Regions from separate parts of the Hoeflea sp. CAU 1731 genome, predicted to be linked through region 2. Evidence: predicted binding sites of a transcription regulator. Region 2 holds the regulator's gene; the other holds the start of a gene.
The links. The regulator PhoB, encoded in region 2, activates phosphate uptake and scavenging genes when phosphate is short. The targets are predictions, from matches to a motif close to TGTCATNNANCTGTCAT.
Positions count from the first base shown of each region.

Region 1: a site for PhoB is predicted at 1,570-1,586, ahead of ugpB (sn-glycerol-3-phosphate ABC transporter substrate-binding protein UgpB). Genes of this name have one in related genera too.

Region 1 is NZ_JBDQQS010000009.1:167,460-170,984, reverse strand. Features, by position in the region: gene ugpA (sn-glycerol-3-phosphate ABC transporter permease UgpA) at 1-114, opposite strand, end outside; gene ugpB (sn-glycerol-3-phosphate ABC transporter substrate-binding protein UgpB) at 193-1,506, opposite strand; gene blaOXA (class D beta-lactamase) at 1,729-2,538, shown strand; gene AAFN47_RS15960 (cation:proton antiporter) at 2,617-3,525, shown strand, end outside.
Region 2 is NZ_JBDQQS010000005.1:141,873-145,397, forward strand. Features, by position in the region: gene pstA (phosphate ABC transporter permease PstA) at 1-10, shown strand, start outside; gene pstB (phosphate ABC transporter ATP-binding protein PstB) at 62-880, shown strand; gene phoU (phosphate signaling complex protein PhoU) at 903-1,640, shown strand; gene phoB (phosphate regulon transcriptional regulator PhoB) at 1,681-2,364, shown strand; gene AAFN47_RS10285 (GcrA family cell cycle regulator) at 2,795-3,313, opposite strand.

The DNA.
Region 1 (3,525 bases), on a different contig from region 2:
CTGCCAGATCGCCTCGCCCGCCGGATAGAAAAAGAACACGGCGGAGATCAGGACTTGCGGGAAGATCAGAATGAGCGGCAGGGTCCATCCCTTGAAAGTCACCCGCTTTTCCATCGCCTCGTCGTCCCCCGATCCGGTCCGGTCAGTTTCCGGCGGCGATCTGTCGCCGCCGCCGGAACCATGTCTGCATTATCAGTTGTTGGCCTGCTCGAAACGGCGAAGCAGCTGGTTGCCGCGGTCCACCGCGCTGTCCAGAGCAGCCTGGGCGTCCTTGTCGCCCGACCAAACGCCTTCCAGTTCCTCGTCGATGATGCCGCGAATCTGGTCGAAGGAGCCGAGACGCAGGCCCTTCGAATTGGCGGTCGGCTCGTTCGTCGTCATCTGGATCACCGCGATGTCGGTTCCCGGATTTTCATCGTAGAAACCATCGGCCTTTGTCTTGTCGCCGGCCGCCTTGGTGATCGGCAGATAACCGGTGTCCTGATGCCACTTGGCCTGGATGTCGGTGGACGACAGGAAGTTCAGGAAAGCGGCGACAGCTTCATACTCCGCCGGGTCCTGGCCTTCCATCACCCACAGCGACGCGCCGCCGATAATGGTGTTCTGAGGCGCGCCTTCGGCGTCCGACCAGTAAGGCAGCGGGCGAACGGCGAAGTCGAATTCGGCTTCGGACTTGATGCCCGCATAGCCGGCCGAGCTCTCGGTGAACAGCGCGCAACCGCCGGAGCGGAAGTCAGCGCCGCCTTCGTTGCGGCGGCCCTTGTAGACGAACTTGCCGTCCTTGGCCCAGTCGCCCATCGTCTGGATGTGCTTGACCTGCAGCGGGCTGTTGAACGCCAGCTCCGTGTCGAGACCGGCGAAGCCGTTGTCCTTCGTGGCGAAGGGAACGTTGTGATAGGCCGACAGGTTTTCGAGATGAATCCAGCTCTGCCATGCGGTTGTCAGCGGGCACTCGTGGCCGGCCGCCTTCAGCTTGTCCAGCACGTCGCCCACCTGCTCCCAGGTGGAGAGATCGACGTCGGGGTCGATGCCGGCTTCCTTCAGCGCGTCCTGGTTTACCCAGAGAACCGGCGTCGAGGAGTTGAACGGCAGCGACAGCATGTCGCCGTCGGTCGTGGTGTAGTAGCCCTTCACCGCGCCGATATAGGCGTCCGGATCGAAATCGGCGCCGGCTTCCGCCATCACCTCGTAGACTGGCTTGACGGCGCCCTTGGCGCCCATCATCGTCGCGGTGCCGACCTCGAAGACCATCAGGATATCGGGCTGCTCACCGGCGCGGAAGGCGGCGATGCCGGCGTTCAGCGTTTCGGAGTAATTGCCCTTGTGCGAGGCGACGACCACATAGTCGTCCTGGCTGTTGTTGAAGGTCTCGACCTGTTCGGCCACCAGTTCTCCGAGGCGTCCGGTAAAGGCGTGCCAGAATTCGATTTCGGTGGCCGCCATGGCGGGCATCGGTAGCGCGGCGGCGGAGCTTGCAAGCATCGCCGACAGGATCAGTTTCTTCATAGGAATTCTCCCTGTTGTTTCACGAACCTATTTCGCAAGGTCCGCTCCTCCTACGTCTGAAAAACTACAGTTCGGTGACAGTAGTCACAAGGGGTTGTTTATATTTCCTGGAAAACTCGACTGCAGCGGGCAGTATTTCCAGCTTTCGCAACTATCGGCGGCAAGATTGACGCCGCGCTGCGAATGCCGGATGGTCCGGCGCGATCAAAACGGTGAACCATCATGTTGCGTCCTGTCCTGTTGAGCCTGACCCTGCTTCTTTGCGCTGTCGAGCCCGGCCGAGCTGAAACACACACGATCTGCACCCTCGTCGTGGAGGCAGACAACGGCGCAGAACTGGCGCGCGAGGGCGATTGCGCAGGCCGGATGTCGCCGGCCTCGACCTTCAAGATCGCCATCGCCCTGATGGGCTTCGACAGCGGCGTCCTGAAGTCGCCAGAGGAGCCGGAACTTCCATATCGCAAAGGCTATGTCGACTGGCGGCCGGAGTGGCGCGAGCCCGCAACGCCCGCCCGGTGGATGCAATATTCCGTCGTCTGGTATTCGCAACGGATTACAGAAAGGCTAGGCCCGGAGCGCTTCCAGGCCTACGTCGACGCCTTTGACTACGGCAATCGCGACCTGTCCGGCGATCCGGGCAAGAACAACGGCCTGACGCAGGCCTGGCTCAGCTCATCGCTGCAGATCGCGCCGGACGAACAGATCGCCTTCCTTCGCAAGCTCGTCAGCGGGCGGCTGCCGGTAAATGCGTCCGCCGTCGAAAACACCGCCGCGATCATGGATCACGGCCTGCACACCGGCGGATGGCGGCTTTATGGCAAGACCGGCGCCGGTCTGCCGCGTGGGCCTGACGGCAAAGTCGTCCGGGGAACGCCCTTCGGGTGGTTCGTTGGCTGGGCTTCGCGTGACGGACGAACGGTGGCGTTTGCCCGACTGATCCAGGACAGCGCGCGCCAGAAGACGCCTCCCGGCTTCCGCGCTCGCGATACGCTGATCGTCGACCTGTTCACGCCGGGCGGCCTGCTCGACTGATCCGCAACCATTTCAGTCCAGGCGCGTTCAGGAAGGGGAAATGGGCGCACGACCCCCTCAGACGCACAGAATGATTGTATGCAGAATCACGAATTTTTCGCCCTTGAACCCTATCACCTCGCGTTCGCCGTCATCGGCGTCATCGTCATCCTGGCGCGCTGGCTGCCACGCCTCGTCTCGAAACGCGAACCGGCCGCCGCCCCGCTGATGATCCTCTTCGGCGCGGCCGCGACCCTGCTCATCCCCGGATTGCCGACGATCCCCGATCCGCGTCAGTCGCCGCTTCCGTGGGAGCTGGTCAGCGAACTGGCCGTCATCATCGCGCTGTTCGGCGCCGGCTTGCGCATCGACAGGATCGGCGCCTGGCGGAAATGGATGCCGACCTTCCGAATGCTTGCGATCGCGATGCCGCTCACAATTTTCGCCGTCGCCTTTCTCGGCGTCGGCTTTGTGGGCCTGACCGCCGCAGGCGCGATCCTGCTCGGCGCGGTGCTCGCCCCCACGGATCCGGTGCTTGCCTCGGACGTGCAGGTTGGCCCGCCGCATGAGGGCGCCGAACATCCGGTGCGATTCACGCTGACCACCGAGGCCGGCCTCAATGACGGGCTCGCCTTTCCCTTCGTCTATCTCGGACTGATCGTCGCCGCCGCCGGTCTGCAGCCGACCGCATGGGGGCTGGAATGGCTCGCCATCGACGTCGTCTACCGGATCGCCGTCGGCGTCGGAATGGGCTGGCTCGGCGCTAAGGCGCTCGGCTACATCCTGTTCGTCGTGCCGCGGGGATCGATCCTTGCCGAAACCGGGTCCGGCGTGATCGCGCTTGCCGGCGTGCTGTTGTGCTACGGATCCACCGAGATGATCGAGGGTTACGGTTTCATCGCCGTCGCCATTCTGGGCCTGACCCTGCGCAGGATTGAGGAAGACCACCACTTCCACCGGCGCCTGCACGATTTTTCCGAATCGATCGAACACGCGCTTACCGCCCTG
Region 2 (3,525 bases):
ACGCTGGTAAGGACCAAAACGAAAGAAAGATCGGTATATTTGACCGATATGAGGTGTAAGGATGAACATGATGTCTGAAGCTGCTGTTGAGAAGGCTGTAAACAAAAATCTGGATGCGGCCATCCCGGTCAAGATGAAGGCCCGCAAGGTCGGCGTCTTCTACGGGGAGAAACAGGCCCTGTTCGATGTCGATCTGGATGTCAGGGAGAAACAGGTAACGGCGCTCATAGGCCCGTCCGGATGTGGAAAGTCCACCTTTCTCAGGTGTCTCAACAGAATGAACGACACCATTGATATTTGCCGGATCACCGGAGACATCACTCTCGACGGCGCAAATATCTACGATCCGTCCGTCGATGTCGTGGAATTGCGCGCCAGCGTCGGAATGGTGTTTCAGAAGCCAAATCCTTTTCCAAAATCGATCTACGAAAATATCGCTTACGGTCCGCGCATTCACGGCTTGGCGGCAGGCAAGAGCAATATGGACGAGATCGTCGAGTCCAGCCTGCAAAAAGCTGGTCTGTTTGAAGAAGTGAAGGACCGTCTGCATGAGCCCGGAACCGGCCTTTCCGGCGGCCAGCAGCAGCGTCTTTGCATCGCCAGGGCGATCGCCGTCAGTCCCGAGGTGATCCTCATGGACGAACCATGTTCCGCGCTCGATCCGATCGCCACGGCGAAGGTCGAGGAACTGATCGACGAACTGCGGGAAAACTACACGATCGTGATCGTCACACACTCGATGCAGCAGGCGGCGCGCGTCTCGCAACGGACCGCAATGTTCCACCTCGGCAATCTGGTGGAGGAAGGCGCGACGGATCATATGTTCACCAATCCGGACGACCAGCGGACCCAGGATTACATCACCGGTCGTTTCGGCTGACACAACACGGAAGCAAATCATCATGCCCGAAGAATCAAAAGTATCGGCAGCATCCGCGCACACGGTGTCGTCCTATGACGAGGAACTGCAGTATCTTGTCCGGCGCATTTCGGAGATGGGCGGCCTGACAGAGCGTATGGTTGAGGAATCGATCAGGGCGCTTGTCAATTCCGACGCCTCTCTGTCGCAAAAGGTTATTTCGGACGATCTGATCGTCGACGACGCAGAGCGACAGATCGACGAGAAGGCGGTCCTGATAATTGCCCGGCGTCAGCCGATGGCCTCGGATCTGCGCGAGATCATAGGATCGATCCGCATCGCCGCCGACCTTGAACGTGTCGGCGACATGGCCAAGGGCATTGCCAAGCGGGTCATCGCTGTTGAAGGTCTGGCGCAGCCGAAGAAGCTGGTGCGCGGCCTTGAACATCTCTCGGAACTCGCTCTGACCCAGCTCAAGGAAGTGCTTGATGCGTTTTCGAGCCGGTCGCCGGAGGCGGCGTCCGCCGTGCGCGAGCGCGACGAGGAAATCGACGCCATATACACGTCGCTGTTCCGCGAATTGCTGACCTACATGATGGAAGATCCACGAAACATCACGGCCTGTACGCATCTGCTGTTCTGCGCCAAGAACATCGAACGGATCGGCGATCACGTCACCAACATCGCGGAATCGATATACTACATGTCCACCGGGGCACAGCCGGATACCGAGCGTCCGAAGGACGACGAAACGGCGTCCGTTTCGGTAACTGCAAAATAGGCAACACCAGACAAGGCGGCGTCAGGACAAGGGCATGGGCATAGCACCGCAAATTACCGTCGTGGAAGACGAAGAGGCGCTGAGCGTTCTGCTCCGGTACAATCTGGAAGCGGAAGGCTACGACGTGGACACCGTCTTTCGCGGCGACGAGGCCGAACTGAAACTGCAGGAACGATTGCCGGATCTGCTGATCCTCGACTGGATGCTTCCGGGCCTCTCCGGTATCGAACTGTGCCGCCGTCTGCGCGTGCGGCCTGAGACCGAGCGGCTGCCGATCATCATGCTCACGGCGCGCGGCGAGGAAAGCGAGCGCGTGCGCGGGCTTGCGACAGGCGCCGATGATTACGTGGTGAAACCGTTCTCCACGCCGGAACTCATGGCGCGTGTGCGCGCGCTTCTGCGCCGGGCAAAGCCGGAAGCGATTTCCACTCTGCTCAAGAGCGGCGATATCGAGCTGGACCGCGAAACCCATCGCGTCTATCGCAAGGGCCGCGAAATCAAGCTGGGTCCGACCGAGTTTCGCCTGCTCGAGTTTTTCATGGCGTCGCCGACGAGGGTCTTCTCGCGGTCCCAATTGCTGGACGGCGTGTGGGGTCACGACATCTATGTCGACGAACGCACGGTCGACGTCCATGTCGGACGGCTGCGCAAGGCGCTCAACCTCGCCAATATGAAAGACGTCATCCGCACCGTCCGCGGCGCCGGCTACTCGCTGGAAAACTGACCGCCCTTCACTGCAGCCCGTGTGTTTGGCGGCTGCTTTTTTTGGACGTTTGTGTTATAACAGCTTTCCGGTCTTGAGCCTTTGCAACTGGGTCGCGGCTTGGGATTGCCAATAATGGCTTTTCCCGAAACAAAGCCAAGTTGGAGCCAAAACAGCGTTTCCCGAAACGAAGCCAGATTTGCCGTATGGTTCCAGAATCCCGAAACAAAGCCAAATCGAAGCCGAAACTGCCAATTCCCGAAACAAAGCCAGTGTCGGCGAACGGTAGTGATGGACGCCAGATAACTGGTAGAACCGTCTAACTAATTGTAATTACACAGAAAAAAACGCGACCACATAAGCAATCGTCCCACGCTGCGCTTCACGCAGCGTGGGACGAAAGGCGCCAGGATGCTGTGATGGAATTGCGAGCCTGCTTGACCTTGACCGGTCAGCTCTTCGACCGGCGGCGATCAGCGGCTGGCTGGAAGGCCAGCTTGGAATGATAGGAGCAGTACGGGCCTGATTCCTCGCAGTCGCTGCCGCAGAAATAGAAGCCCTCCTGCAGCGGATCGCCGATCGGCCATTTGCAGGTCCGCTCGGTCAGTTCCGTCAGCACCAGTCTCTTGGATATCGGAACGACAACGTCCTCGACAGGCCTCGTATCCAGATTGGTCACGGCGTCTGCGATGATATCCGCTTTGAGAGCGGTCGCCCCGCTGGTGCGCATGACCGGGCGCGGACTGGCTGCGCGCGCCGTAAACGAACTGCGGGACGCCGTCGTCGTTCTCTTATTCCGGGAGGCTGACGATCCGCCGGACTTTGCCCGCCCGGGCAGATTCAGCCGATGCACTTTTCCGATCACAGCGTTGCGGCTGATGCCGCCAAGCTGGGCCGCAATCTGACTGGCGCTCAGGCCGTCGCCCCATAGTTGTTTCAGTTTTTCGACGCGTTCGTCAGTCCAGCTCATGCTTCACGCCCCTCGTTCATTGTATTGGGCGGCGGAATCCTCCATCATGCGCCGGTATTGCTCCGGCGCCGGAATCCGAGACTTCAGTGAATAGTTCAGGTCCGCCGCATGCAGTCCAAATTCGCCTTCCTAAGGTAGTGGGCGCGGGACTCGGTGACAAGAGTCCGGCGAATCAAGACGATTCCTTTTTCAAGTTTTCCCCAACTTGAAGT